4 regions of the Bradyrhizobium sp. F1.4.3 genome follow, and region 4 is predicted to be linked to each of the others. Evidence: predicted binding sites of a transcription regulator. Region 4 holds the regulator's gene; each other region holds the start of a gene.
What was found. The regulator PhoB, encoded in region 4, activates phosphate uptake and scavenging genes when phosphate is short. The targets are predictions, from matches to a motif close to TGTCATNNANCTGTCAT.
Positions count from the first base shown of each region.

Region 1 (7,502 bases), on a different contig from region 4:
GCGCCAGCGCCACGATCTGGCGCATGTTGGTCGCGGCATAGGTCTTCTGATATTCGAAGCGCTTCGCGAACAATTCGTCGAGCTCGGCATCGGTCTTGCCGCCACCCTTGCCGCGGTAATAGTCGCGCAGCTTGACCTCGTCGCGGAACTGGCGCTGACCAGGCGTATGATCCATCAGCGACATCAGCCGCACGTCGGGACGATCGATCAGCTCCTTGGCCTCCTCGACCACGCTCGGCATCGGGATTTCACAGCGCAGGTGGAGGAAGTGGTCGGCACGCAGCAGATCGGCGTCACGCGCGGTTGTGATCGCGGCGGCGAGCACGCCGGCGCGGCCATCGACCTCCTCGGCGCCGTCCTCACGCCAGACCCGCAGCGAGTCGAACACGGTGGTGATGCCTGAGGTGGCGAGCTGGCCGTCATAGGAGATGACGGCGGCGACCGGATTCCAGAACACTTTTGGCCGCGGCACGTAATGCGCTTCGAGATGATCGGTGTGGAGCTCGATCAGACCGGGCATGATCAGGTCGCCACCGACGTCGTCGGCGCCCGCGGGTGCCCTGCCCTCGCCGATCTCGGCGATGCGCCCATCCGCGAGAGCGAGCCAGCCCTGTTCGATCACCCGGTCAGCCAGCACGATCCTGGCATTGGCGACCACGGTTTCCTTCGGCTTGGCGTTCATGTCCTTCATTTTCCTTCAGGCCGCAGCGGCAAAGCTGGTGACGTCGACGATGCGGTCGGCAATGAGATGGCGGATCTCGTCGTCATGGACGATCGCGACCATGGCAACGCCCTGCTTCTTCTTCTCGGCGATCAACTCGACCACGACGGCCCGATTGGCCGCGTCGAGCGAGGCGGTCGGTTCGTCGAGCAACAGGATCGGCAGCTCCGAGATGAAGCCGCGCGCAATGTTGACGCGCTGCTGCTCGCCGCCGGAGAAGGTCGCGGGCGGAAGCTGCCAGAGGCGCTCGGGGATATTGAGGCGATGCAGCAACTCGCCGGCACGCGCTTGCGCATCGGCGCGGGACATCCCGTTGACGATCAAGGGCTCGGCGACGACGTCAATGGTCGCAACCCGCGGCACCGCGCGCAGGAACTGACTGACGTAGCCGATGGTGGCGCGGCGGACATTGAGAACCTGCCGCGGCTCGGCGGTGGCGAGATCGATTACCTCGCCGCGATGGCGGATGCCGATGCGGCCGGAGTCGCAGCGGTAATTGCCGAAGATCATCTTCAGGATCGACGATTTGCCGGCGCCGGACGGGCCCGACAGCACGACGCATTCGCCCGGGTTGACGTGAAAGGTCACGCCGCTCACCACCGGCAATTCGATGCCGCCTTGCAGGTGCATCGTAAAAGTCTTCTTGGCGTCGGCGATGTCGATCATGGCGGTCATCGGGGGACTCATGTTGGAAGACTCATGTTGGAAGACTCATGGCGGCAGTATCGAGGAGACGAGGAGTTGCGTATAGGGCTCGCGCGGGTCGTCAAGCACCTGGTCGGTGAGACCGGTCTCGATGACGCGGCCACCCTTCATCACCATCACGCGGTGCGACAGCAGCCGCGCCACGGCGAGATCGTGGGTGACGATGATGACGGCGAGGTTCAGCTCGGCGACGAGGCTGCGCAGGAGATCGAGGAGCCGCGCCTGCACCGAGACATCGAGGCCACCGGTCGGCTCGTCCATGAACACCAGCCGCGGCTCGGTGACGAGGTTGCGGGCGATCTGGAGGCGCTGGCGCATGCCGCCGGAATAAGTGCGCGGCGCGTCGTCGATGCGCGCGACGTCGATCTCGACACGGGCGAGCCAGTCGGATGCGGTGTCGCGGATGCGGCCGTAGTGATTCCAGCCCACCGCCATCAGCCGCTCGCCGACATTGGCGCCGGCCGACACCGCCATGCGCAGGCCCTGCGCGGGATCCTGGTGCACAAAGCCCCAGTCAGTGCGGAACAGGAAACGCCGCTCCGCCTCGCCGAGCGTGGCAAGATCGCGGGTGATGCCGTCGCGCATCTGGTAGGACACATGCCCGCCACTGGCCGCGAGCTGGCCCGACAGGAGCTGGAGCAGAGTCGATTTGCCCGAACCGGATTCGCCGACGATCGCCAGCACCTCGCCGGGATAGAGCGCGAACGACACGTCGCGGCATGCGACGATGCGGCCGTAGGACTTGCAGAGGGATTTTGCCACCAGCAGCGGCTGGTCGTTCTCAAGCATGTCGTGATCAGCCATTTGATCCCCCCTGCGCCTTCTCCTTGTACGGCGCGGCACTCAGGCTACCGTGATGGCCGGCGGCCTGGCGGCCTTCGCAATAGTCGGTGTCCGAGCACACGAACATGCGGCTGCCCTTGTCGTCGGTGACGATCTCGTCGAGATAGGAATTCTCGGCACCGCACAGCGCGCACGGCGCGTTGAAGCGGTAGGGCTCGAAGGGATGGTCCTCGAAATCGAGCGACACCACCTGGGTGTAGGGTGGAATCGCGTAGATGCGCTTCTCGCGGCCGGCGCCGAACAGTTGCAACGCCGGGCAATTGTCCATCTTGGGATTGTCGAATTTCGGCGTCGGCGACGGGTCCATCACGTAACGCGCGTTCACCTTCACCGGATAGGCGTAAGCCGTCGCGATGTGGCCGAAGCGGGCGATATCCTCATAGAGTTTTACGTGCATCAAGCCGTATTCGGCGAGTGCATGCATGCGCCGCGTCTCGGTCTCGCGCGGCTCGAGGAAACGCAGCGGCTCCGGGATCGGCACCTGATAGACCAGCACCTGGTTCTCGTGCAGCGCCGTCTCCGGAATGCGATGGCGGGTCTGGATCACCGTCGCGTCCTCCGTCGCCGTCGTCGTGGCAACGCCCGCGGTCTTGGCGAAGAACTTGCGGATCGAGATCGCATTGGTGGTGTCGTCGGAGCCCTGGTCGATCACCTTCAGCACGTCATCGGGGCCGAGGATCGCGGCCGTTACCTGCACGCCGCCGGTGCCCCAACCATAGGGCATCGGCATTTCACGGCTGGCGAACGGCACCTGATAGCCGGGGATCGCGATCGCCTTCAGGATCGCGCGGCGGATCATCCGCTTGGTCTGTTCGTCGAGATAGGCGAAATTGTAGGCAGGCGCGTTCATTCCGCGGCCTCCTTCATGGTCTCAGGCGCATTGGCCTCAGCAAACTCCTTGCGTAGCTTGCGCAAGAGGCCGAGCTCGGACTGGAAGTCGACATAGTGCGGCAGCTTCAGGTGCTCGACGAAGCCGGTCGCCTGGACATTGTCCGAATGCGACATCACGAATTCTTCATCCTGCGCCGGTGCGCCCACCTCTTCGCCGAGCTCGCGGGCGCGGAGCGCACGGTCGACCAGCGCCATCGACATGGTCTTGCGCTCGCTCTGGCCGAAGGCAAGACCGTAGCCGCGGGTGAAGCACGGCGCTTCCGTCGCAGAGCCCTTGAACTGGTTGACCATCTGGCACTCGGTGAGTTCGATCGAGCCGAGCGGCACGGCAAACCCGACATCTTCGGCAGAGAATTCGACCTCGACCTCGCCGAAGCGGATCTCACCGGCGAACGGATGGTTGCGGCCGTAGCCGCGCTGGGTGGAATAGCCCATCGCGAGCAGAAAGCCTTCGTCACCGCGCGCCAGATTTTGCAGGCGCAGGTCACGGTCGGCCGGAAAGTTCAGCGGCTCTCGGGTGAGATCGCCGACGCTGGCGCCTTCCTCGGACTGTGGCGAAGATTCGATCAGCCCGTCGCGACCCAGAATGTCGGTCACACGCGGCGTCGGTGCCGTCGACGCTTCGGCCGTCGCAGGCTGCTCAGGAACAAATCCCTCGGCGAGCGAGGGATCGAGCAGCCGATGTGTGTAGTCGAAGGTCGGCCCGAGGATCTGGCCGCCGGGGATGTCCTTGAAGGTCGACGACACCCGCCGCTGCACCCGCATCGCGCCGGTGTCGACCGGTTCGCTGGCGCCGAAACGCGGCAGCGTGGCGCGGAAGGCGCGAACCAGGAAAATCGCCTCGATCAAATCGCCGCGCGCCTGCTTGATTGCGAGCGCCGCGAGCTCGCGATCGTAGAGCGAGCCCTCGCTCATGACGCGGTCCACGGCGAGGCCGAGCTGCTCCGAGATCTGGTCGAGCGTAACTTCCGGAACGCCCTGGTCGCCGCGCCGCGCGTACGCCAGCAGGCGATGGGCGTTCTCGATGGCGCGTTCGCCGCCTTTGACTGCGACATACATGCTTCAGCTTCCCTTGTTCACGACACGCGCGGTGCGCGGGATCGCAACCACTGCGTCATCAGCGACCAGCACCACGTCGATGCCGCGCGGAAACAGCGCCTCGTTGAACCGCAGCCGCTCGAACAGATCGGCGGGCTTGATCGAAGCCTGGAGCGTCGCGACGCCATCGATGCCAGGGCCGCGCAGCTCGAAGCTGTGCCCCGCGTCCAGGCTATCGACCTGGACGATCACGGTGGTGGAACGATCCGGATATTCGCTGGTGCCGAGCGCGAAACGCTCGAGCGGGCGAAGCGCGGCGCCGTCGCTGATCAGCGCGAAGCTCGCAATGGAGGAGTCCTGGATGACCGGCGCGCCGGTGTGGAACTTCAACCATTTCACCACGTCCGAACTCTCCGACATCCGTGCATCGAGCCAGAGCGGCGTGTCGTGATCGAACAGCGTCAGCGCGATCGCGGCCGTGCCGCGCATCATCGTATCGGGCGTGCCCGCTATCGGCACGATGCGATGGACCGAGCCCGGCCGCGCCATTGCGTCCATGACCGAGCGAAAGGTCGATTGCGCCGACAACACCTTGTCGGCAAAACCCGGCGGCAGTTCCGCAATCGTGGTCATGGCCTCACCCCTCACCGCGCACCATGGTGTAGAAATCAACCTTCGTCGCAGCGGTCTCTTCCGCCGCCTGCTTGCGCCGAATCATAAGCTGCTCACGCAACGGGCCGATAACGTCCCGCTCCACCGCCGCGCCAAAATCCCGCGACTGCACCAGCGCGTCGCACAGCGCGATCAATCGCGCCTTCTCGCCATCGCGCCCGAGCGTGTAGCCGAAGCCGACCTCGCCGCTCGCAAGCCGCACCGCCGCGCGCGACACCGTCGCTTCGCCAAGATTGAACGGCGCGCCGTCGCCGCCGACCCGGCCGCGCAGCATCACCAGGCCGTTTTCAGGTTCGCGCAGACTTTGATGGCCCGGCAGGGCGAGAGTGCGGAGGCGAGCGGCGATCTCGCCCGCCTCCGCGTGCGCCAGCACGGCCATCGCGGCCTTGCGCTGGGCTTGCTGCTTGTCGTTCTGGGTCACCACTTTCACCAAACTTGCCGAATTCAAGTTGTCTATGATAATAGACAACTTGATACGGGAGCGCCATGACTGTTTCGTGACAAACGTGTGATTTTCAGGCTAGGCTGACCAGCGACATGAGCATGCAGGACACCGCCTCCTCCGGCGTCGCGCTGTGGCGTCTCGTTGCCGACGGCATCGAGCGCGGCATTGCCGACGGCCGCTTTGCCGCGGGCGACAAGTTGCCGGGCGAGATGGAGATCGCCGAAACTTATCGCGTGAACCGCCACACCGTACGGCGCGCGCTGGCCGCGCTTGCGGAACGCGGCCTTGTGCGCGCCGAGCGCGGCAGCGGAACCTATGTCGAGGCGCAACGCCTCGCTTATCCCTTGCGCTCGCGTACCCGCTTCTCCGAGATCGTCGGCGCCGGCGGCCGCGAGCCGCGCGGCCAGCTGATCGAGGCCTCCGAGGACGTCGCGACCCGCGAGCTCGCGCGGGAGCTCGGCCTCCAGGCCGGCGCACCGCTGGTCCGGATCGAGGCTATACGCCTCGCCGATCGCACGCCGATCTGCGTCTCCACCACCTGGCTGTCGGCGGAGCTTTTTCCGAATGCCGGCGTTGTATTCGCCGCGACGCGCTCAATGACAAAATTGCTTGAGCATTACGGCGTCCGCGACTATCGCCGCGGCGCGACCCGGATCACGGCCGGCATCGTCGATGCGACCGACGCCGCGCGGCTCGACCTCCCGCTGGGACGGCCGATCCTGGTGGTCGATGCCACCGACCTCGATCTCGCGGGCAAGCCACTGGTGACCAAGCACTCGCGCTTCGCCGCGGAGCGGGTGGAGTTTCTGGTGGAGTCGTAGGGTGGGCAAAGGCGCGCTTGCGCCGTGCCCACCATCTGTCCTGAATGCCAAAGAAAGCGGTGGGCACGCTTCGCTTTGCCCACCCTACGGCAGTTGCGATTACGCCACCGCGCGCCGGCCGATGATCGCGAAGCGGAGTTTGCCCGAGACGAAATCAATCGCGGCGACCGCGACAAGAATCATCAGGATCAGGAACGAAACCTTCTGCCATTCCAGCACGCGGATCTGCTCGGCGAGCTGGAGACCGATGCCACCAGCGCCGACGATGCCGATGATGGTGGCCGAGCGCGTGTTCGATTCGATGAAATAGAGCACCTGACCGGCGATCACGGGCAGCACCTGCGGCAGCAGGCCGAAGCGGATTTCATGCACTGCGCTGCCGCCGGAGGCGCGGATGCCCTCGACCTGCTTCTGGTCGGCGCCCTCGATCGCCTCCGAGAACAGCTTGCCGAAGGCGCCGAAATCCGACACCGCGATGGCGAGCACGCCGGCGAACGGGCCGAGCCCGACCACATTGATCCACACCAGCGCCCAGATCAGCGTGTCGACGCCGCGGATCGAATCGAGGAAACGCCGGACCGGGAAGCGCAGGATCTTTGACGGCACGACGTTGCGCGCGGCCAGCAGGCTGACCGGGAGCGCAAACAGCGCGGCCAGCGTGGTGCCGAGCAGCGCGATCGACAGCGTCTCGCCCATCGCCTTCAGATAAAGCGGCAGCGACGAGCCGGGATCGGGCGGGATCATCATCATGCTGATCCAGCCGAGCTGGCTGAGGCCGTTGAAGAGCCGTGACGGCGAGAAATCGAGGTCGACCAGGCCATAGATAAAAATGGCAAGCGCTGCGACGATCATTGCCGGAGTTGCGAGCCGCGCCGCGGCCGGCCGCTCGAACACATCGGGATAGCGCGCGCGGATCTCCGCGGTATCGACTTCGGGCGGCTTGCTCACGTCCGCGCCTCCTTGCCGAACAATCGGCCGCGCACCCAGCCGGTCGTGATGTCGATCAGGAAGACCGTGATGATGATGGTCACGAGAATGGCGCTGACATCGGAATAGTAGAACTTGCGGATCGCAACGATGAGCTCCTGTCCGATGCCGCCGGCACCGACGAAGCCCATCACCGAGGCCTCGCGCACATTGATCTCGAACCGCAACAGCGCGTAGCTGGCATAGCCTGCCGAGACCTGGGGCAGGATCGCAAAGCGCATGCAGGATAGCCAGCTCGCGCCAGTCGAGCGGATGCCTTCGACCGGCTTCATGTCGGCATTTTCGACGATCTCGGAGAACTGCTTTCCGAGCGCGCCGGTAGAGTGGATCGCGATCGCGAGCACGCCAGCCATCGGCCCGAGACCGAAGGCGATCACGA
Region 1 is NZ_JBEPRN010000018.1:80,300-87,801, reverse strand. It holds gene ABIB73_RS31460 (alpha-D-ribose 1-methylphosphonate 5-triphosphate diphosphatase) at 1-682, opposite strand, end outside; gene phnL (phosphonate C-P lyase system protein PhnL) at 698-1,396, opposite strand; gene phnK (phosphonate C-P lyase system protein PhnK) at 1,433-2,230, opposite strand; gene ABIB73_RS31445 (alpha-D-ribose 1-methylphosphonate 5-phosphate C-P-lyase PhnJ) at 2,223-3,119, opposite strand; gene ABIB73_RS31440 (carbon-phosphorus lyase complex subunit) at 3,116-4,219, opposite strand; gene phnH (phosphonate C-P lyase system protein PhnH) at 4,223-4,831, opposite strand; gene phnG (phosphonate C-P lyase system protein PhnG) at 4,836-5,300, opposite strand; gene phnF (phosphonate metabolism transcriptional regulator PhnF) at 5,408-6,136, shown strand; gene phnE (phosphonate ABC transporter, permease protein PhnE) at 6,236-7,084, opposite strand; gene phnE (phosphonate ABC transporter, permease protein PhnE) at 7,081-7,502, opposite strand, start outside.
Region 1: phnF (phosphonate metabolism transcriptional regulator PhnF) is a predicted target of PhoB. The motif match lies at 5,357-5,373, and genes of this name have one in related genera.

Region 2 (7,502 bases), on a different contig from region 4:
GCATGCGGGTCAGGTTGGAATCGTCGTCGGCGTTCCACCAGTTGGCGGCGACGTCGACCGTGCCCTGGGCCAGGGCCAGCACGGCGTTCTCGTGGCTGCCGGTGAAAATGACCTTGGAGAAATAGGCGTCGGGATCGATGCCCATCGCGTTCAGCTTGAAACGGGGCATGTTGTTGCCAGAAGTAGAATTCGGATCAACAAGCCCGAGATTCTTGCCCTTGAGCTCCTCGACCTTCTGGTACGGCGACTTGGCCAGCACGTAGAACACCGAGTAATAGCCCTTCGAGCCGTCGGCGTTGACGTCGATCACGAAGGCGTCGGTCTTGACGCCGGTCAGGCGGGCGCGCGCGAACGAGGCCGGGCCGTAATAGCCGATATGGATGTTGCCGGCGCGCTGGCCTTCGATGACGGCCGCGTAGTCGTTGGCGACACGCAGGGTCACCTTGATGCCGAGTTCCTTCGACAGATAGTTGACGAAGGGCCCGTAGCGCTCGGTGACGCCGGAGCCGTTCTCGGCCGGGATCACGGCGAAGGTGATCTCCGGATATTTTGTCTTCCAGTCTTCGGCGGAAGCGGATCCGGCAAAGGCGAGCGCGGCAGTGCCGGCAAGGATTAATCTGCGAGTGATCATGATACCCTCTTCATCGGTTGGGATCGGTTGACGCAAAAACTGGCAACTACAGAAGCGCCGCCTGTCAGGCGGCCGCGGCGGTTCCGAGCGCCGGGACGCCCTCGGGCGCCGGCGCAGGCGTGCCGCCCATGACGTCGGCGGCTTCGAGGTCGTAGAGCTCACGCGCGACGAGGTCGGTCAGCGCAGACGGCGCGCCGTCGAACACCACGCGACCCTGCGCCATGCCGATCAGGCGGTCGCAATAGCTGCGCGCCAGATCGAGCGAATGCAGATTGCAGATCACGGTGATGCCAAAATGCTTGTTGATGCGCAGCAGCGCATCCATGACGATCTTGGTATTGCGCGGGTCGAGCGAGGCGATCGGCTCGTCGGCGAGGATGATGTCGGGCTGCTGGACCAGGGCACGGGCGATCGCAACACGCTGCTGCTGGCCGCCGGACAATTGGTCGGCGCGCTGGGCTGCGAGCGAAGCGATATCGAACTGTTCGAGCGCCGACATCGCCAGCGCCTTGTCCTGCTCGGGCCAGGTCTGCGACAGCGAGCGCCAGGCCGGCATCTTTGCAAGGCGCCCCATCAGCACATTGGTCAGCACGTCGAGCCGGCCGACCAGGTTGAACTGCTGAAAGATCATCGCTGACCGCGCCCGCCATTGCCGCAGCTCCTTGCCGCGCAGCGCAGTGACGTCCATGCCGTCGAACAGGATGCGGCCCTGCGTCGGCGTCGCGAGGCGGTTGATGGTCCGCAGCAAGGTCGACTTGCCGGCGCCGGAGCGCCCGATCACACCGACGAAGCCGCCGGGGGCAATTTGAAACGAAGCGTCGTCCACCGCGGCTTTTGCGCCGAAGCGGCACGTCAGACCTTCCACCACCAGCATGCAGGACTCCAGAGTAGCTGGGACCACCGCTAACGCCGGCGCTTGACACTTGTGTGACACCCGCGCTGCGGTGCGGCGTTGCTACACACCTCATCCACTGTCATCGCGCCGTCATGACGTTGTCATCAAGCCGCTCGAAGAGAACCGCCTGCCTCGGACTTTTCGGATACACCATGGCCGCCAAAGCGCTCTCGGTCCAACCGACCATCGATCCTTCAGCAAAACTGCACGAGACCCGGCTTGGTGCCTATACCGAGGTCGGCGCGCGCACGATCCTCAACGAAGTCACGATGGGTGATTACTCCTACGTCGTGAACGACGCGCAGATCACCTACACCACCATCGGAAAATTCTGCTCGATCGCGGCGATGACGCGCATCAATCCCGGCAATCATCCGATGCACCGCGCGACACAGGCGCATTTCACCTACCGTTCGAGTGCCTACTTCCCGGGCGAGAGCGACGACACCGAATTCTTCGACTGGCGACGCCAGCATCACGTCCATATCGGCCATGACGTCTGGATCGGTCATGGCGCGATCGTGCTGCCGGGCCGCAACATCGGTACCGGCGCGGTGATCGCGGCCGGCGCCATCGTTACCAAGGACGTGCCGGCCTACACCATCGTCGCCGGCAATCCGGCGCGCATCGTCCGCCGCCGCTTCTCGGAAGACGTCGCCGGGCGGCTCGCCAGGCTGGCCTGGTGGGACTGGGATCACGACAAATTGCGTGCAGCACTGCCCGATTTTCGCAAGCTCGCGATTGAAGATTTCCTGACGACATACGAAGCAGGGGCACATTCCTCTGCCAGCAAACGAAGCGCGGTCGCGTGACAGACATTCTCCTTGAAGGTGGCCGGGCCCTGATCGGCTCCGAGCTCGTCGAAACTTCACTTGGCGTGTCCGGAACGGATATCGCGCAGGTCGATGCGTCCCGCGGCCGTGCACGGCTGGCGATCGACGCGCGCAATCTGTTGGTGCTACCGGGCATCGTCGACATCCATGGCGACGCCTTCGAGCGGCAGATGATGCCGCGGCCCGGCGTCGGCTTCCCGATCGACGTCGCGCTCGTCGATAGCGACCGCCAGGCGATCGCTAACGGCATCACCACCGTGTTCCATGCCACCACTTGGTCGTGGGAGCCGGGCCTGCGCAGCGCCGAGAATGCCCGTGCACTGCTCACGGCGATCGAGGCAATGCGGCCCCAATTTGTGGCCGACACCCGCTTCCATCTGCGCCACGAGACCCATAATCTCGACGCCGAGGCGGAGATCTTCGGATGGCTCGCCGAAGGCCGCATCGATCTGTTCGCCTTCAACGACCACAGCAACGTGAAACCCAGCAAGCGTGCCCAATCGGCCGAACGCGCCGGACTCTCGACCGAAGCCTTCAACGACCTGCTCGACCGGGTCCTGGCCCGCCGCCCCGAGGTGCCGGCCGCGAACGCGCGGCTGGCCGCCGCAGCGCGCGCTGCAAATGTCCGCATGCTCTCGCATGACGACGCGAGCCCTGCGATGCGCCGGGATTTTCGCGAGCAGGGCGTCTCGATTGCCGAATTCCCAATCAACGAGGAGACGGCACGATCGGCGGCCGCGGGCGGCGACTTCATCGTGTTTGGCGCGCCAAATGTCGTGCGCGGCGGCAGCCACACCGGCTGGACCAGAGCGTCCGACATGATCGCCAAGGGCCTCTGCTCGGTGCTGGCATCCGACTATTACTATCCCGCGCCGCTGCTTGCCGCGTTCCGGCTCGCCGCCGACGGCGTGCTGCCGCTGACGGAGGCCTGGAAGCTGGTCTCGGCCGCACCGGCGCAAGCCACCGGCCTGATCGATCGCGGCGCGCTCGCTGAGGGGCGCCGCGCCGACATCCTGCTGATCGACGGCAGCGCGCCGCGGCGTCCGCGGCTGGTCGCGGTGATCGCAGCGGGAAAGCTGGTGCACCTGACCGATGCGACGCGGCTGCTCAGCGCGGCGGCGACGCCGCGCGAGGCTGTCGTTGCGGCTTAAACCGGTTATGCTCGGGCAATGACAGGTTTCCCCCGCTACGCGATTTATTTCGTCGCCGACGCTGCCAGCACGCTGTCCCGCTTCGGCGCCGAGCTGCTCGGCTATGCGGCCCACACCGGCCGCGAGGTGCCGTTCCCGGGCGAGGCGCTGCGGACGGCGCCAGACTGGCGCGACGTCAGCGCCGATCCCCGCAAATACGGCTTTCACGCCACGCTGAAGGCGCCGATGGCGCTAGCGCCCGGCAGGACCGAAGCCGAACTCGCCACAGCCTGCGCGACATTCGCCGGCAGGGCGCGGCCGATTCCACTGATCCATCCGGTCGTCGATTCCATCAGTGGCTTCATTGCCGTCATTCCGGCCGAGCCGGTTGGCGAGCTCCAGCAACTCGCCGCCGATTGCACCCGCGATTTCGATGAATTTCGCGCCGCCCTGAGCACCGAGGACCGCGCGCGGCGCAAGCCCGAGAAGCTCGGCGAACGACAGCGCGACTATCTCGATCGCTGGGGCTATCCGTACGTGATGGAAGAGTTTCGCTTCCACATGACGCTCACCGGCCGGCTGGATGCGGAGCGGCGCGGGCCGATTCTGGAGATGCTGCGGGCGAGGTTTGCCGCTCTCGATCTCAACACGCTCGCGATCGATCGCATCGCTCTGTTCAAGCAGGATGATGCCAAGGCGAGATGCCGCATCATCGGCGAGTGGGCTTTGACGCGGTAGACTTCAGCGCCAGCTCGCAAGACTAAACGCGAGTCCCACGGCGCCGACCAGGATCAGGCTGGTCGCCCAGATTGCATCCAGATTGAACCAGCTTCGCGAGACGAACCTCAATCCCAGATAGCGATAGACCAGCCACGCCAGACATCCGCCAGCGCTAACCATGGCCGCAACGTGCACCAAAGACACCAGCACCGCCATTCCGAGACTTGCCTTCATGAGCGCGCCCGCCGCTTCATGACCGGCATCGAGCTCGAAGGCCTGACAGAGCCCGAGATAGATCGGCACGAGCATCAAGGTGGCGCCGTGGGCAATGGCGATGGCAAATGACCAGAGCGCCAATTGGGTTGGCGGGATTCGTGCCAGCGCGCGCGGATGGCGCCGCTCGATCAGCCGGTAGACGCCGAAACCGATGACGAGAAGGCTCGCGCCGAGCTGGATCGAACGCTGCCATTCGGCCAGCACGAGCAGGAACGCGAATGGCAGCAGCACGAGAAGTGTTGCCAGGAGATGTCCGGCCGCCAGAGCCCACAATGCACGGAAGAGCGCGCGCGGGCTCTTGTCCATGAGCCCTGCCGAAACGGCGAGCGGCCATCCCATTCCCGGATTGACTCCGTGATAGAGACCGCTCGCGACCAGAGCGAGCCACAGCCAGCCGAGCGCCGGGCTCGCGTGCCCCCAATCTAGGCCGACGGGTAGCAAAAGGAGTCCGTCGAACAGTCGCCGCCCTCCAGCCTGATCTGGTGTGCACGATATCCGTCGGCGAAGCTCACGAAGTAGTCCTTGTCGAGCTCGAGGCCGCCGTTGCGACCGACATTGGCCATGACTTCCACACCCGGAACCCCGTCGGGATAGAACTGGTCATCCCAGGTGGAATAGAGCGAATTGGTCCAGTACACGCGCCTGCCATCGCGGCTGATCTCGACCATCTGCGGACCGGCCGCAAATGCCTTGCCGTTCGGATGGGGGGTGCGGCGCGCGATGCCGCCGATGTGAACCGAGCCCACAAGCTTCGGCTTTCGCGGATCACTCACATCGTACTGGCGCATTTCGCCCGTGCCCCAGCACGAGACATAGAGAAACCGGTCATCCATCGACAGATCGATGTCGGTCACCAGCGGCGGCACGGCGCCAAAGCCCTGGAGCAGCGGCGGGAGCTTCTCCTTTGGCGCGGACTCGGGCGGGATCGTCGCCGTCTTCTCCGCATGGAATTTTCCGCCTTCGCGCCACCAGGTCCAGATCGATGCTTCGAGATTGGTGGTGTCGACCACAACGCCTACGAAGCCGTATTCGCGAACCGGATCGTGCGCGGGCCGCACCTCCAGCGCCATCTGATGATTGGCGCCGAGATCGATAGTCTGCACGTTGCGACGGGCGCGGAGGTCCCAGAAGTGGAGACGATGACCATATTTATTCGACAGCAGATCCTCCGGGACGATCCCGTTCTCAAATTGCGGCGGCAACGCCCATTCGCTCGTCACCATGTAGTCGCGCGGCAGGTTCCACCAGAAATCATAGTGCAGCGTCTGCGGACCGCGGTCGATCTCCCATCGTCCAAGGACCTCGAACGTCTCGCAATCCATGATGAATACGCCTGGAGGCCCGTTGGTGCCGTCGTTGCCGCCGCCTCCTAGCGTGCTCACGTAAACGCCGTCCGGCCCGCAATGGATCGTGTGCGGCCGCGAGTAGCCGGTCTTTTTGAAGACTTCCTCGGGCTCGATGATCTTGTGGATTTTGGCTTTGGTCGGATCGGGCTTGGTATCGATGATATAGATGCGCGACGAGCGCAGCCCGGGGATGATGAGATAGCGGCGCTCGATGAAGGCATGTCCGGCGAGTGGCGATAAGGCGGAGGAGCACGCATTCCAGCCGAAGTGGTGAAACTCATCGCCCTTGTTTGGCATCGTCACGGTGTGAACGATTTGGCTGTAAGTCGGCGATCCCGGCTTGACGTCGATGACCGCGAGAGCATCCGGCTCTGAGAAATCCGGACTGAGCAGCAACGTGTAGGCAAAGTTCTCTGCAGGTGCTTCCATCGCAAGCTTGGGCGATGCGTGAAAGGTGGGATCCGGCCTCATCGTCATGGCACTGCCTCCCTGTTTCGTCGGCTCGCTCCAACCTGGCTCGGGATAACGGCATAATGAAGAGCTGTTACGCGATGTCTTGAGATGCTCCGCGGGCCTGGTTGGCGAGCGTACAATATGTCATCGCGGGGCTGCGGGAAACCGGCCGAACCGCGCTAATTCGACGCCTTCCAAATAGAAGCCGGCGGGATCAGGCCAAGGCGCGCACCTCACATTCGGCGTCGCCCCCGCCACGGCGGGGACCCATAACCCCAGGGAGGGATTATGGAGCGGGCTGATAACTCTGAGTCTTCGTCAAACCACGCCCTGTGGTTATGGGTCCCGGCCTTCGCCGGGACGACGGCGGAGCGAGCGGCGCCCGCTACTTCCCCCACCGCAACGCCAGCGCGTCGCGTTCCTTCGCGAGCTCCAGCAGCCCTGCCCGCGTTGCTGGATGCAGCGGCTGCAGCGGATGGCGCACGGTGTCCGATTTGATCACGCCGCCGGCCTGCATCATGACCTTGCAGGCGATCAGGCCGCATTGGCGGTTCTCGTAGTTGATCAGCGGCAGCCAGCGTTCGTAGGCGGCCTTGGCCTCCTCGCGCTTGCCCGCGAAATAGGGATCGATGATCTGGCGGATGCCGTCGGGATAGCCGCCGCCGGTCATCGCGCCGGTGGCGCCGGCATCGAGATCGGCGAGCAGCGTGATCGCCTCCTCACCGTCCCACGGGCCTTCGATGTCGCTGCCACCCGCCTCGATCAGGCTCCGGAGTTTTGAAGCTGCCCCCGGCACTTCGATCTTGAAATAGCGGATGTTGGAGAATTCGCGCGACAGCCGTGCGAGCAACTCGACCGACAACGGCGTGCCGGCGACCGGCGCATCCTGGATCATGATGGGGATGTTGATCGCGCCTGACAGCACGCGGAAGAATTCGACGACGCCCTTCTCGGGCACCCGGAAGGTCGCGCCGTGATAGGGCGGCATGACCATCACCATGGCGGCGCCCGCAGCTTCAGCCTGCTGGCTGCGCGCCGCGCAGACGGCCGAGCTGAAATGCGTGGTGGTGACGATCACGGGTACGCGCCCCGCGACATGCTCCAGCACCGCATGCATCACGGTCTCGCGCTCGGCATCGGTGAGCACGAACTGCTCGGAAAAATTGGCGAGAATGCAGAGGCCGTGCGAGCCGGCATCGATCATGAAATCGACGCAGC
Region 2 is NZ_JBEPRN010000018.1:71,965-79,466, reverse strand. It holds gene phnD (phosphonate ABC transporter substrate-binding protein) at 1-631, opposite strand, end outside; gene phnC (phosphonate ABC transporter ATP-binding protein) at 696-1,505, opposite strand; gene ABIB73_RS31400 (LbetaH domain-containing protein) at 1,679-2,338, shown strand; gene ABIB73_RS31395 (alpha-D-ribose 1-methylphosphonate 5-triphosphate diphosphatase) at 2,335-3,510, shown strand; gene ABIB73_RS31390 (DUF1045 domain-containing protein) at 3,529-4,227, shown strand; gene ABIB73_RS31385 (hypothetical protein) at 4,231-4,824, opposite strand; gene ABIB73_RS31380 (selenium-binding protein SBP56-related protein) at 4,908-6,308, opposite strand; gene ABIB73_RS31375 (dihydrodipicolinate synthase family protein) at 6,670-7,502, opposite strand, start outside.
Region 2: phnC (phosphonate ABC transporter ATP-binding protein) is a predicted target of PhoB. The motif match lies at 1,604-1,620, and genes of this name have one in related genera.

Region 3 (7,502 bases), on a different contig from region 4:
CTTCGACCGTGACGGCACGGCCGGTCTTCTTGACCGAGTTGACGATGGTCTCGGTGTCCATCGGACGCAGCGTGCGCAGATCAATCACCTCGGCCTCGATGCCGTCCTTGGCGAGTTCGTCGGCGGCCTTCAGCGCATAGGTCATGCCGTTGGACCAGGAGATAATCGTGACATGGCTGCCGGAGCGCACGATGCGGGCCTTGCCGATCGGGATCACGAAGTCGGCGAGCTTCGGCACTTCGCCGGTGTGGCCGTAGAGCACCTCGTTCTCGAGGAAGATCACCGGATTGGGATCGCGGATCGCGGCCTTGAGCAGGCCCTTGTAATCTGCAGCCGAGAACGGCGCGACGACCTTGAGGCCCGGAACGTTCGAGTACCAGGCCGAGTAATCCTGGCTATGCTGGGCGGCGACGCGCGCAGCGGCGCCGTTCGGTCCGCGGAACACGATCGAGCAGCCCATCTGGCCACCGGACATGTAGAGCGTCTTGGCCGCGGAGTTGATGATCTGGTCCATCGCCTGCATGGCGAAGTTGAATGTCATGAACTCGACGATCGGCTTCAGGCCGGCCATCGCGGCGCCGACGCCGACGCCGGCAAAGCCGTGCTCGGTGATGGGCGTATCGATCACGCGCCTCGCTCCGAATTCCTGGAGCAGGCCCTGCGTTACCTTGTAGGCGCCCTGGTATTCGGCGACCTCCTCGCCCATGACGAAGACGTCCTGATCGCGCCGCATCTCCTCGGCCATGGCGTCGCGCAGTGCTTCGCGGATGGTCTGAGTGATCATCTCGGTGCCCGCGGGCACTTCCGGATCTGGCTCGGCGACGGCCTGCGGGGCGGACGGTGCAGCCTTCGGCTGCGGCGCCTCGGCCTTTGCGGCAGCAGGAGTTGCGGACTCCGCGGCCTTCTCCTGCTTGGCGGGCGCGGGCGCCTTGGCCAGATCAGCGGCGCTCTCGCCATCGGCGAGAATCGTCGCGATCGGCGTGTTGACGGCGACGTCGGCGGTCCCCTCCGGGATCAAAATCTTGCCGAGCGTGCCCTCATCGGTCGCCTCGACCTCCATGGTCGCCTTGTCGGTCTCGATCTCGGCGATGACGTCGCCAGACTTGATCGTCTCACCCTCTTTTTTCAGCCACTTGGCAAGGTTGCCCTTTTCCATCGTGGGCGACAACGCGGGCATCAGCACTTGAATTGGCATATCGACTCCAAAAGAAAGCTTGCGCGCGTTCAGCGGTAAACGTCGGTCCAGAGCTCGGCGGCATCCGGCTCGGGATCATGTTGGGCGAAATCGGCAGATGCATTGACGATGTCGCGCACCTCGGCGTCGATCGCCTTCAGATCCTGCTCGCTGACCTTGTCAGCCAGCAGGCGGTTGCGCACCTGCTCGATCGGGTCCTGGTCGTGGCGGACTTTTTCGACCTCCTCGCGCGTGCGGTACTTTGCCGGGTCGGACATCGAGTGGCCGCGGTAGCGGTAGGTCTGCATCTCCAGGATCACGGGCCCCTTGCCGGCGCGACACCAGGCGACCGCCTCGTCGGCCGCCGCCTTCACCGCGCGCACGTCCATGCCGTCGACCTGGTGGCCGGGGATGTTGAAGGACAAGCCGCGCTTGGAGAAATCCTGCTGCGCCGAGGCGCGCGATACCGAGGTACCCATGGCGTAGCGGTTGTTCTCGATGACGTAGATCACCGGCAATTTCCAGAGCTCCGCCATGTTGAAGCTCTCGTAGACCTGGCCCTGATTGGCGGCACCATCGCCGAAATAGGTGACGCTGACATGGTCATTGCCACGATAGTGATTGGCGAAGGCGAGCCCGGTGCCGAGCGAGACCTGGGCGGCGACGATGCCATGACCGCCGTAAAACTTCTTCTCCACGCTGAACATGTGCATGGAGCCGCCCTTGCCCTTGGAATAGCCGCCGCGCCGGCCGGTAAGCTCGGCCATCACGCCTTTGGCCTCCATGCCGGTCGCGAGCATGTGACCATGGTCGCGATAGCCGGTGATGACCTGGTCGCCATCCTTCAGCGCCATCTGCATGCCGACCACCACGGCCTCCTGGCCGATATAGAGGTGGCAGAAGCCGCCGATCGCACCCATTCCGTAGAGCTGGCCGGCCTTTTCCTCGAATCGCCGGATCAGGAGCATGTCGTGGAGCGCTTTCAGCTCCTGCTCTTTGGTGAATTCCGGGGGAGAACCGCCGTTGGTCTTGTTCTGTGGAGCGCTTGCGGCGGCTTTCTTGAGTGCGGCCATGGGAATTCCGGGTCAGAGAAATCTAAGCCCTCTCTAACCTAACTCAATCGCGCGCGAAAGCGCCGCCGCGCCATGGCACGACTTTCATTATGCCGCACTGCAATGTGGCCGAAATTTTGCAAAACCTTTGGCACCCGTCAGGCAACATTAGCTCCTTCGCGAAGCCGGCCTTACCAGCTTAGCTCCCGCAGATAGGCTGCGCGGGCGCCAACTCCGGTATGCGTGAAGTCGGTAAAGACCCCATCCGCGCCGAGACGGAAGAACTTGAGATATTCCAGGCCTGGATCGCCGTGATAGTCGGCAGCCAGATATTTTTTCTCGTTCCGGAACGTGAAGACGTGCACGAACAGGCCAAGCTTGTGCGCGTCGGCGATGAGGCTGGTTGCTTCCTGCGTCGAAGCCTCCGGCGTCGATCCCTTGTAGGGCGTGCCGTCGGCGTTGCTGTCCTTCCACGGCGCAATCTTGAGCGGAACGATATAGGCCTTCCACGGACCAATGCCGTCGGCATAGCTCTTGATCTCCGCAAGGCCCGCCGGGGTGAGCATCGCATCGTACAGGCGCGGGTCACCCGAAACCGTCCAGTCGAACGGACGGGAATTGGTGATGTTGTTGAGGAGGACCTTGCCGGTCTTGAAGTCGACACCGTTGCCATCGACGAGCTGGACCTGCCGCGTCTCCAGGCCATGGCTGCGCATATATTTCAGGCTGCCGGGCTCGAAGCTCTGAACAAGGATGGGAGCGTCCTTCGTATTGAGGCCGTTGTCCTTGATGATCTTGATCAGGGCATCCTCGAGCGGGTGGCTGCCGGGCGCGCCGCAGCCATTGGCGATCGCCTGGGCATTGTTCCAGGTCGGATTCTTGGTTTCCGGATAGACGGCGATCGGACGCCCCGTCTCCTTGCTCTTGGCCTTGGCGATGTCGATGATGTTCTGGAAACTGATGACCGGGAACTTGCCGTTGAAGACCTTCGGCCTTTCGTTGGCCGCATCATAGGTGGTGCCGGCGATCCAGGTCTTCAGTTCGGCCATGGTGAAATCGGTGATCGACCAGTCATTGGTGTGGTCCTCGCCGTCGACGATCAATGACTTCAGCACCGATTTGGGATCGGCCGGATCGGTGAGATCGATGAGGTAGTCGGCCGGCCCGCTGGTCGAAGACGGCGCCTTGACGCGCACACCAGGCACCATGCGCTTGCGAGCCGCAACCGCCGGATTGGTCTTCGCCACCTCGGCAACGTTGGTGTTGTCGCCGAGCCAGGGGTTGTGACGTGCCACCAGGACGCAATCCTTGGTCAGGTGCAAATCCTCTTCGAGCGCGTCGGTCCCCAGCGCCGCGGCGAGGTCATACGATGCCTCGGTCTCTTCAGGCACCAGTCCCGGCACGCCGCGATGTCCGAGGATCAGCGGCGGCTTTCCGTCGACGGTCAGAAAGTGCTTGGCGCCGCCCGGCGCCGGGTCTGTCTGTGCGAAGGCCATCGATGGCGCCAGCAACGCCAAAGCCGCCGCGCCGAGCAACATCGCTCCAACACGCACATTCCGCCGTGCACGATTGTCCGTCATGGCCAAGCCTCCATCTTTTGCGCAGCATCGCTTCGCATCCGCCAGGCCGAGCTGAACAAGGCCAAGGCTTGTCTTTGTCTCAACTCTCTAACAGGCCGATGACGGCCGGCCCGGCAGACAAGAGTTCTTGAGATGTACGGGGGAAAATGCGCCGAACTTTTGGCTCGCCGGCGTAACGCGGGATGTCGCCGCGATCAGTTCGCCGGGATCATCCGGACGAGATCATGCGGATTGACATAGTCGAGCTGAAAGCGCGCCCGCTCGTCCAGCATGTCGGGATCGATCTTCTCGGACCGCAGCAGCGACACGCGCTGCTCGCTCCTGGCGCGTTCGCGCTTGAGCTGCGCCAGCTCGCTCGTCAGCGCGATGATCTCCTGGTCGAGTTCCTGGCGGGCGTTGAGGCCGTATTTGCCGGTATAGGCGTTGACGCCGAAATAACCGACGATGGCGGCCGCCATCGCGTAGAGGGCGAGACCGGTCAGGATCGATTTCAGGCGAGCGCGGGAGACCATTTTGGCAAGATGGGGCAGCTTGGTTAAGGGAGCGCTAATGTCCCCTGCCCGACGAGCCGTACGTCGCGGACCCTCATGGTGAGGAGGCGCCAAGCGCCGTCTCGAACCATGGAGGCCCGGCTGTAGCCCGCGGCCATCCTTCGAGACGACCGCTGTGCGGTCTCCTCAGGATGAGGACCTGCCGTGTGGCCGCGGGCTATTTGGCCTCAGCCGTGGTGCTTTGCCACGTGCGCGGCGAAGGCGTCGATATAGGCCTGGAGCACGGTCTTGAGGGAGTCCTTGACCAGATTGCCGTCGGCATCGAAGGCGTCGCCGACCGCGTTCAGGTAGATCTCCGGCTGCTGCATGATCGGGCCGGTGATGCCCGGCAGGATGTTCTGCAGCGTTTTTGCGGCGCTGACACCACCGAGCGGGCCCGGCGAGTTGGAGACGATGCCGACCGGCTTGCCGTTGAACGAGCTCTTGCCGTAGGGCCGCGAGCCGACGTCGATGGCGTTCTTCAGCACGCCCGGGATGGCGCGATTATATTCCGGCGTGACGAACAGGACGCCGTCCGACTTCTGGAGCTTTTCGCGGAAGGCCAGCCAGTCGGCGGGTGGCGCGCCCTCAAGGTCCTGGTTGAAGAACGAGATGCCTGCCAGCGTGACGACCTCGAGCTTGAGAGAGGCCGGCGCGAGCTTGGCGAGCGCATTGGCGATCTTGAGCGAAAAGCTGTCCTTGCGCAGGCTGCCGACGATCGTGACGATGTTGTAGGCCATGGGTTGTCCTCGAAATCTTGAGCGGGGATGCCGGGGCGGCACTTAAACGATCCCGGCCGATGGATGCAAGTGCATGAACCGGTCCGATTTGGAAACGCTACGTTTCGCAAAAGCAGATGGTCGCCCAAAACAATCAGGCCGCCAAGCGGCGGCCCGATCCTTCGCGCAAACGTTCTAATCCGGATCAGATCGTCGGATTCCAGGCCGACGGGATCAGGCGATATCTGGCGCCGTCCTTCTCGACGTGGCCGACCGAGGGGAAGGTGAAGTGGAAGCCGACCACGGTCGCCTTCTCTGCCGCCGCCATGTCGTAGAATTTGTGGCGGGTCTGCTGCGCCAGCGCGCCATCCGTGTCGAACGCGACATGCCAATCCGGATTGCGCAGGAAGAGCTCCGGGATGTTGGTGACGTCGGACTGGATCAGCACCTTGGAATTGCCTGAGGCCACCGCGAACGAAGTGTGACCGGGGGTATGACCCGGCGTCGCGATCGAAGTGATGCCCGGCGCGACCTCCTTGCCCCATTCATACTTCGTCACTTTGGACTCGAGGCCAGCGAAGGTCTTCTTCACGTTGGCAAAGTAGTTCTTCATCATCTCGCTGGACTGCGCCTTGGCGGCATTGTCCTCGCTGGTCCAGAACTCCCAGTCCTTCACCGGCACCATGATCTCGGCATTCGGAAAGGCAAGCGCACCATCGGCCAGGCGGATGCCGTTGGTGTGATCAGGGTGCAGATGCGACAGCAGGACGATGTCGATGGTCTTGGGATCGACGCCGGCGGCCTGAAGATTTTGCAGTGTGCGGCCGACCGCGCCCTTGCTCGCCTCGAGATTGGCAACGCCGTTGCCGGTATCGATCAGCACGAGCTTGGAGCCGGTGTTGATGAGCTGCGGATTGAACGGCACCGTCACCATGCCCTTCGGCATGTAGGCGGCATCGGCCGCAGCGAGGGCTTCGTCCTTCGGGATGTTGACGACGAATTTGTCGGGCATCGGGAACGACCGCGCACCGTCATTGATCGAGGTGCACTCGTAGGTCCCGACCTTGTAGCGGTAGAAGCCCGGCGCCTGCGCGCCGCTTTGCGGCACTGCGGCATTGGCAATGGTCGGAGCAAGCCCGGTGGCGGCAGCCGCGCCGACGGCGGCGGCGCCTGCGAGCAGGTGACGACGATTGAGATCGGTCATGGAGATGTCCCCTTCTGAGCCTTGCGGTTTTTCCGCTTTCAATGGCGGCGGAATAATCTCCCGCTCGGCTCAGAAGGCAAGACCTTCTTTGGGTGATCTGTCGCCGCAGATCACGACAATTTATTTGGGTTGATGAGGAATTTTTCGCCGGTGGCACGTTTGGCATACATCGCGATGTTGGCCGGATCGAGCGCCTCGGGAAGCGACACCACGTTGGTGTAGTGGCTCGCGAAGGTGGTCTTCAATTCATTCACGACGCGCTGACGCAGCCGTCCGATATCGGCAGGACCAATCTTCTGAAGGAACGGGGTCAGCAGCCAACCGCCGACGCCCCAGGCCATGCCGAAGCCGCGCGGCAATTCGATCGGGCGGACATCAAGTCCGCCGTAGACATAGACCTGCTTGTGCACGCTGGAGCCGTAGCGACTGTACTCCTTGGCGGTCTTGTTGATCGCGATTTCCATGCAGTTGAGGATGTCACCGGCAAGCCTGCCGCCACCGATGGCGTCGAAGGCGATGGTGGCGCCTGTCTCGACCAGCGCGCCCGTAAGATCGTCGAGAAAGCTCGGCACGCTGGAGTCGACGACGTGTTTGGCGCCGATCTTCTTCAGGATATCCGCCTGCTCCTTGCTGCGGACGATGTTGACGAGCGCAATGCCGTCGGCAAGGCAGATCTTGTTCAGCATCTGGCCTAGATTGGAGGCGGCTGCGGTGTGCACCAGCGCCTTGTGTCCTTCGCGCCGCATCGTCTCGGTCATGCCGAGCGCGGTAAGCGGATTGACGAACCAGGACGCGCCCTCCGCAGCCGTCGTGCCTTCGGGTAGCGGCTGACAGTCCCTCGCCTTCAGAGTCCGGTACTGCGCATACATGGCCCCACCGATCATCGCGACCGTCTTGCCCATCAGTGCCTTCGCAGCGTCCGATGAACCGGTCTTGATGACGACGCCGGCGCCTTCATTTCCGACCGGCAAGGATTGGTCGAGCCTCGCCCCCATCGCGCGCATCGCGCCGTCAGGCACTTTTGCGGTGATGACGGGCGCCTGCTTCGTGCCAGAGGCCTTGGCCGTGCCCATGTCGGCCGCGCCGACGAGCAGGCCGAGGTCGGACGGGTTGATCGGCGTCGCCTCGACGCGGACGACGACCTCATCCGGACCGGGTTCGGGGGTCGGCACGTCGAGGAGCGAGATCTCGAGCTCACCGCTCTTCTTGATCAGCGAACGCAGTTGCAGGCCGTTCTTGCCGT
Region 3 is NZ_JBEPRN010000001.1:470,826-478,327, forward strand. It holds gene ABIB73_RS02400 (pyruvate dehydrogenase complex E1 component subunit beta) at 1-1,195, opposite strand, end outside; gene pdhA (pyruvate dehydrogenase (acetyl-transferring) E1 component subunit alpha) at 1,225-2,247, opposite strand; gene ABIB73_RS02410 (glycerophosphodiester phosphodiesterase family protein) at 2,418-3,806, opposite strand; gene ABIB73_RS02415 (FtsB family cell division protein) at 4,001-4,318, opposite strand; gene ABIB73_RS02420 (NADPH-dependent FMN reductase) at 4,525-5,076, opposite strand; gene ABIB73_RS02425 (MBL fold metallo-hydrolase) at 5,261-6,259, opposite strand; gene ABIB73_RS02430 (zinc-binding dehydrogenase) at 6,370-7,502, opposite strand, start outside.
Region 3: ABIB73_RS02410 (glycerophosphodiester phosphodiesterase family protein) is a predicted target of PhoB. The motif match lies at 3,894-3,910, and genes of this name have one in related genera.

Region 4 (7,502 bases):
AGGGCGGCCTGCTCAACGCCATCGTCGGCTCGCTGATCATGACGGTGCTCGGCGTCGGCATCGGCGCGCCGCTCGGCATGTTCGCCGGCACCTATCTCGCCGAGTACGGCCGCAACGACAAGCTGACCTCGGTGATCCGCTTCATCAACGACATCCTCTTGTCGGCGCCCTCGATCATCATCGGCCTGTTTATCTATGGCGCCGTGGTGGTGCCGATGCGCGGCTTCTCGGCAATCGCGGGCGCACTGGCGCTCGCCGTCATCGTGATCCCGGTGGTGCTGCGCACGACCGAGGACATGCTGCTCCTGGTGCCGAACGCGCTGCGCGAGGCGGCCTCCGCGCTCGGCCTGCCGCGCTCGCTGGTGATCAAGCGCATCGCCTATCGCGCTGCGCGCTCCGGCCTCATCACCGGCGTGCTGCTCGCAACCGCCCGCGTCGCCGGTGAAACCGCGCCGCTGCTCTTCACCGCGCTGTCGAACCAGTTCTTCAGCCTCAGCCTGAACAAGACGATGGCGAACCTGCCGGTCACCATCAACAACTTCGTGCAGAGCCCCTACGCTTACTGGAAGCAGCTGGCCTGGAGCGGGGCGCTGCTCATCACCCTGACCGTGCTTGCCCTTAACATTGGCGCGCGCATCCTTGGCGCCGAGAGGACCGCAAAATGAGTGATCTTTCCGTATCAATGAGCGCGGCCGGCGGGCTTCCCCAGACGCCAACGCTGCCCGAGGCGCCGGCCAAGGTGACGGTGCGCAATCTCAATTTCTATTACGGCGAGCACCATGCGCTGAAGAACATCAACCTGGCGCTCGGCACCAACCGCGTCACGGCGTTCATCGGCCCGTCGGGCTGCGGCAAGTCGACCCTGCTGCGCATCTTCAACCGGATGTACGATCTCTATCCGGGCCAGCGTGCCACCGGTCAGCTCATGCTCGACCAGACCAACATCCTCGACACCAAGCTCGACCTCAATCTGCTGCGCGCGCGGGTCGGCATGGTGTTCCAGAAGCCGACGCCGTTCCCGATGACGATCTACGAGAACATCGCCTTCGGCATCCGCCTCTATGAGAAGATCTCGAAGTCGGAGATGGACGGCCGTGTCGAGAAGGCGCTGCGGGGCGGCGCGCTCTGGAACGAGGTCAAGGACAAGCTCAACGCCTCCGGGCTGTCGCTCTCCGGCGGCCAGCAGCAGCGCCTCTGCATCGCCCGCACGGTCGCGGTGCGGCCCGAGGTGATTCTGTTCGACGAGCCCTGCTCGGCGCTCGATCCGATCTCGACCGCCAAGGTCGAGGAGCTGATTCAGGAATTGTCCGAGAACTACACGATCGCGATCGTCACCCACAACATGCAGCAGGCGGCACGCGTCTCCGACAAGACCGCCTTCATGTATCTCGGCGAGCTGATCGAGTTCGACGACACCAGCAAGATCTTTACCTCGCCGACCGATCGGCGCACGCAGGACTACATCACCGGCCGCTTCGGCTGAGGAGACAGGACATGGGTTCCGAACATACCGCAAAGGCCTTCGACACCGACCTCCAGGAACTCACTCGGCTGGTCGCCGAGATGGGCGGCCTCGCCGAGCGCATGATCGTCGATTCCGTCGATGCGCTGATCCGCCGCGACGTCCCGCTCGGCCAGCGCGTGGTCGCAACCGACGTCGAGATCGACGCGCTTCAGAAGAAGATCGAGGAGCGCGCCGTGCTCACCATCGCGCGCCGCCAGCCGATGGCGATCGACCTGCGCGAGATCGTCGGTGCGATGCGCGTCGCGACCGATCTCGAGCGCATTGGCGACCTCGCCAAGAACATGGGCAAGCGCGTCGCGGCGCTGGAGACCGATTTTCATCCGCTCAAGCTGTTCCGCGGCCTCGAGCACATGACCGACCTCGTGCAGCAGCAGGTCAAATCGGTGCTGGACGCCTATGCCGCGCACGACCTGCCGGCGGCGATGGCGGTGTGGAAGGGCGACGAGGAAGTCGACGCCATCTGCACCTCGCTGTTCCGCGAGCTCCTTACCTACATGATGGAGGATCCGCGCAACATCTCGTTCTGTATCCACCTGATGTTCTGCGCCAAGAACATCGAGCGGATCGGTGACCACGCCACCAATATCGCCGAGACCGTGTTCTACATGATCGAAGGTCAGGCGATGACCGACAAACGCCCGAAGGGTGATATGACGACCTTCGCCACGACGGTTCCGAATACTTGAACACTTAAGGAGCGACGACCCGATGGGCGCACGCATTATGGTGGTTGAGGATGAGGAAGCTCTCACCGAGCTGCTTCGCTACAACCTGGAAGGCGACGGCTATGACGTCGAGACGGTGATGCGCGGCGACGACGCCGACACCCGCCTCAAGGAGCACATCCCCGACCTGATCGTGCTCGACTGGATGCTGCCGGGCCTCTCCGGGATCGAGTTGTGCCGGCGCTTGCGTGCCCGGTCCGACACCAAGCAGCTCCCGATCATCATGCTCACCGCGCGCGGCGAGGAGAGCGAGCGGGTGCGCGGACTTGCGACCGGGGCCGACGACTACATCGTCAAGCCGTTCTCGGTGCCGGAGCTCCTGGCACGCGTGAAGGGACTGCTCAGGCGCGCAAGCCCCGAGCGGCTCGCCACCGTACTGGCTTTTGGCGACATCGAGCTCGACCGGGAAAAACGCCGCGTGGCGCGCTCGGGCCGGCCGATCGATCTCGGCCCGACCGAATATCGCCTGCTCGAGTTCTTCCTGGAGCATCCCGGCCGCGTGTTCTCGCGCGAGCAGTTGCTCGACAGTGTCTGGGGTCGTGACATCTACATCGACGAGCGCACCGTCGACGTGCATATCGGCCGCCTGCGCAAGCTGCTCAATCTCGGCCGCGAGCAGGACCCGATCCGCACCGTGCGCGGCGCGGGCTATGCGCTAGATGATCGCTTTGCGAAGGCGGAGCAGGCGTAAGGCTGGGGGCGTTGTGTTAGCGGATTGCAGCCACGTTCTCAGTGTCGTCCCGGACAAGCGTAAGCGCAGATCCGGGACCCATAACCACAGGGCGTAGTTGTTGCGCGAAGAAGGTAACCCCGAGTCTCCGTAGCCACATCTTGCAGTGGCTATGGGTCCCGGATCTGCGCGCGCTTAGGGCGCGCTTGTCCGGGACGACATCGAGTTTGCTGGGCCGTCATCGTGTGACGGCTCCATCTTGATTTCAGAACTGACTCACCGCGCGGGCTTCGGTGCCGCCCGTCGGCGATCCGCCGCCGGCTGGTACGCGACGCGCGAATGCTGGGCGCAATAGGGCAGGCCGGAGAGCGCCTTGCCGCCGCAGAAGAAGAAATCCGGGCTCGAAGGATCGCCGACCGGCCAGTGGCAGGTCGCCTCGTTCAATTCGAGCAGCGACAGCCGCTGGCTCATCGGCACCACGTTGTCGTAGGTGACCGGATCAGGCTCCACCTCGACCTCGAAGGCCTGCGCCAGCGCGGTGTTGCCGCGCGCGATCGGCCGGGTCACCCGCATCATGTGCTGCGCGGGACGCGCCTTGCGCGGCCTCGGCGCCGCCGAAGACGGGCTCTTGGCGCGGCCGGACAACCCGAGCCTGTGCACCTTGCCGATCACGGCGTTGCGGGTCACATTGCCGAGCTCGGCTGCGATCTGGCTGGCCGAAAGTCCGGCCTCCCAGAGCTTTTTCAGCTGTTCGACGCGATCGTCGGACCAGGTCAAAACCGTCATTGCACCCTTTCCTTCGTCGCGCGCCTGCCATTCTGGGGCTGCACAACGAATGCCTAAGCCTCGAAAAACCCGTGCCGTCAGAATCCCTTAAGGCTCGCCGGGCGCGCCAATAACGCCCGAACGTTTACGCCGGTACATGAGGACCTAGAGGATCAGAACTGCTGCACGAGATGTCGTATCTGACAAGCCAAACGCTACAATATGGCGTGACTCGCGCGCAAGAGTCCGCCGACTCGCTTCCACATGTTCCGTGGCCAAAACCCCGCAAATTCGTCACCGCAAGACTACGGATTCAGCGTTTCGCGAGGCTTTCCGGGCGGCATTGACACCCGTGGTGCCAAGCATAAGATGGTGGTGCGTGCCGCCCTTAAAAGGCGGCACGTTTCGTTTTCCGGGCCAGTCAATGGTGCGCTGCGTGAAGCACGTACAGGCTGTCCTCAACACCCAAGTGACCGTCATGACCAACAGCGCAGCGCCGCATTTGCTCCCCGTTTTCGCCAGGACCGATCTCGGTTTCGAACGCGGCGAGGGCTGCTGGCTGATTGCGACCAATGGTGATCGCTATCTCGATTTCACCTCGGGCGTGGCGGTGAATGCGCTCGGCCATGCCCATCCCGCGCTGGTCAAGGCGTTGCAGGAGCAGGCCACAAAGCTCTGGCACATGTCGAACCTGTTCCAGAGCCCGGACGGCGAGAAGCTCGCGGCCCGCCTTTGCAACGAGAGTTTCGCGGACTTCGTGTTCTTCTGCAATTCCGGCGCCGAAGCGCTGGAATGCGTGATCAAGGTCGTGCGCCGCTACCAGGCCATGAAAGGCCATCCCGATCGCTATCGCATGATCACCTTCGAGGGTGCCTTCCATGGCCGTACGCTGGCGACGCTGGCTGCGACCGGCTCGGCAAAATATCTCGAAGGTTTCGGTCCGCCGATGGACGGCTTCGACCAGGTCCCGCATGGCGACCTTGATGCTGTGAAGAAGGCGATCGGCCCGCAGACCGCCGGTATCCTGATCGAGCCGATCCAGGGCGAGGGCGGTGTGCGTTCGGCGACGCCGGCGTTCCTCAAGGCGCTGCGCCAGCTCTGCGACGAGCGCGAGATGCTGCTGGCGTTCGACGAGGTGCAGACCGGCATGGGCCGCACCGGCGATCTCTTCGCGCATCGCCGTTTCGGCGTCGCGCCGGACGTGATGTCGCTGGCCAAGGCGCTCGGCGGCGGTTTCCCGATTGGCGCCTGCCTTGCGACCGCGGAAGCGGCCTCCGGCATGACGCCCGGCTCGCACGGTTCGACCTTCGGCGGCAATCCGCTCGCGGTCTCCGCGGCGAACGCCGTGCTCGACGTCATGCTCAAGCCCGGCTTCTTCGACCACGTGCAGAAGATGTCGCTGCTGCTCAAGCAGAAGCTCGCCTCCGTGATCGACCGTCATCCCGATGTCGTCAGCGAGGTCCGCGGCGAGGGGCTTCTGATCGGCATCAAGGCGGTGGTGCCCTCGGGAGATCTGGTTGCGGCGTTGCGCGATGAAAAGCTGCTCACCGTCGGGGCCGGCGACAATGTCGTGCGCTTCCTGCCGCCCTTGATCGTCACCGAGGCGGAGATCGAGGACGGCGTCGCGCGGCTCGAACGCGCCTGCGCCGCGATCTCGGCCAGTCGGACCAAGCGGGCGGCAAGCTGATGAGCAAGACGCCCAAGCATTTTCTCGACATCAACGAGCTGCCGCTGTCGGAGCTCAAGAGCATGCTCGACGCCTCCTCCGCCATGAAGGCGAAGCAGAAGGCGCATCAGCCGGTCAGGCCGCTCGAAGGCAAGACGCTGGCGATGATCTTCGAGCGCCCGTCGACGCGGACGCGGGTGTCGTTCGATGTCGCCATGCGCCAGCTCGGCGGCGAGCCCATCATGCTCACCGGCGCCGAGATGCAGCTCGGCCGCGGCGAGACCATCGCCGACACCGCGCGCGTGCTGTCGCGCTATGTCGACGCCATCATGATCCGCATCCTCAACCACGAGGCGCTGCTGGAGCTCGCGGCCAACGCGACCGTGCCCGTCATCAACGGCCTGACGCGGCGCTCGCACCCCTGCCAGGTGATGGCCGATCTCTTGACCTATCAGGAGCATCGCGGCCCGATCGAGGGCAGGACAGTGGCCTGGACCGGCGACGACAACAACGTGCTGGCGTCCTGGGCGCATGCGGCCGAACGCTTCAAATTTCAGCTCAATGTCGCTACGCCCCCGGAGCTCGCGCCGAAGAAGGCGATGCGCGACTGGATCAAGGCCACCGGCGCGCCGATTATGCTCGGCACCGATGCGGAGGCCGCCGTGCGCGGCGCCGACTGCGTCGTCACCGACACCTGGGTGTCGATGGGCGACAAGGAAGGCGAGCATCGCCACAACGTGCTCAAGCCCTACCAGGTCAATGCCAAGCTGATGTCGCTGGCCAAGCCCGACGCGCTGTTCATGCACTGCCTGCCGGCCCATCGCGGCGAGGAGGTCACCGACGAGGTGATTGACGGCCCGCAATCGGTCGTGTTCGACGAGGCCGAAAACCGCCTGCACGCGCAGAAGGGCATCTTGGCCTGGTGCTTTGACGCGGTGAAGTAACGCGACGAATTAGCCATTCGTCGTCTCGGCGAAGGCCGGGACCCATACCGCGGAATCTCTCGTGTGGCAGGATGGTTGAGGCCAATGGTCTTCGCCAAGCTCAAGCCTGTGGTGATGGGTCCCGGCCTTCGCCGGGACGACACCGAATTTGCGGTATCGTTGTGCAACCCTAACTGAATCCGGAACACGCTGCCTCGCACCCCCCTTCCATTTCCAACCTCCGACCCCAGATAAAGTGCCATGGTTTCCCAATCCCCTGACATGAAAACCGGGCCCGAAGGCCCGGTTCGCGCGCCATCAGCGGTTCCGATCGATGACGCCGTACTGCCTTACGAGGTCGACGCGCTCGACGTGCGCGGGCGCCTGGTGCGGCTTGGTCCTGCACTCGACGAGATCCTGACCAGGCACGATTATCCCGCGCCGGTCGGCAAGCTGCTCGGCGAAGCGATCGTGCTGACGACGCTGCTCGGCTCGGCGCTGAAATTCGAGGGCCGCTTCATCCTCCAGGCCCAGACCGACGGTCCGGTGTCGTTCCTGGTGGTGGACTACAATGCGCCGGATCGCTTGCGCGCCTATGCCCGCTACGACGCGTCGCGCCTTGGCGAGGCGAAGGATTCCGGCGCGTTGCTCGGCCGTGGCCATCTCGCGATGACCATCGACCAGGGTCCCGACATGAGCCGCTATCAGGGCCTGGTCGCGCTCGACGGCGGCGGTCTGGAAGAGGCCGCGCATGAATATTTCCTGCGCTCCGAGCAGATCCCCACGCGCGTCCGCCTCGCGGTCGGCGAGGAGTGGCGCTCGAGCGATGGCGGCAAGCATCGCTGGCGGGCCGGCGGCATGCTGATGCAGTTCCTGCCGAAGGCGCCAGAGCGCGCGCAGCAAGCCGATTTGCATCCCGGCGATGCGCCCGAAGGCACCGAAGTGCACGCTGTTGCCGAGGACGATGCCTGGGTCGAGGCGCGCTCGCTGATCGAAACCGTCGAGGACGTCGAGCTGATCGATCCGGATCTCTCCGGCGAGCGGCTGCTCTACCGCCTCTTCCACGAGCGCGGCGTACGCGTGTTCAATCCCCTGGCTCTGAAGGCGCAATGCTCTTGCTCGCGCGACGCGGTCGCGTCCATGCTGAAGAGTTTTTCGCCCGACGACCGCGCCGCCATGGTCAAGGACGACAAGGTCGTCGTGACCTGCGAGTTCTGCTCGTCGGTGT
Region 4 is NZ_JBEPRN010000008.1:93,505-101,006, forward strand. It holds gene pstA (phosphate ABC transporter permease PstA) at 1-665, shown strand, start outside; gene pstB (phosphate ABC transporter ATP-binding protein PstB) at 662-1,483, shown strand; gene phoU (phosphate signaling complex protein PhoU) at 1,495-2,211, shown strand; gene phoB (phosphate regulon transcriptional regulator PhoB) at 2,234-2,941, shown strand; gene ABIB73_RS21555 (GcrA family cell cycle regulator) at 3,197-3,706, opposite strand; gene ABIB73_RS21560 (aspartate aminotransferase family protein) at 4,164-5,372, shown strand; gene argF (ornithine carbamoyltransferase) at 5,372-6,295, shown strand; gene ABIB73_RS21570 (Hsp33 family molecular chaperone) at 6,536-7,502, shown strand, end outside.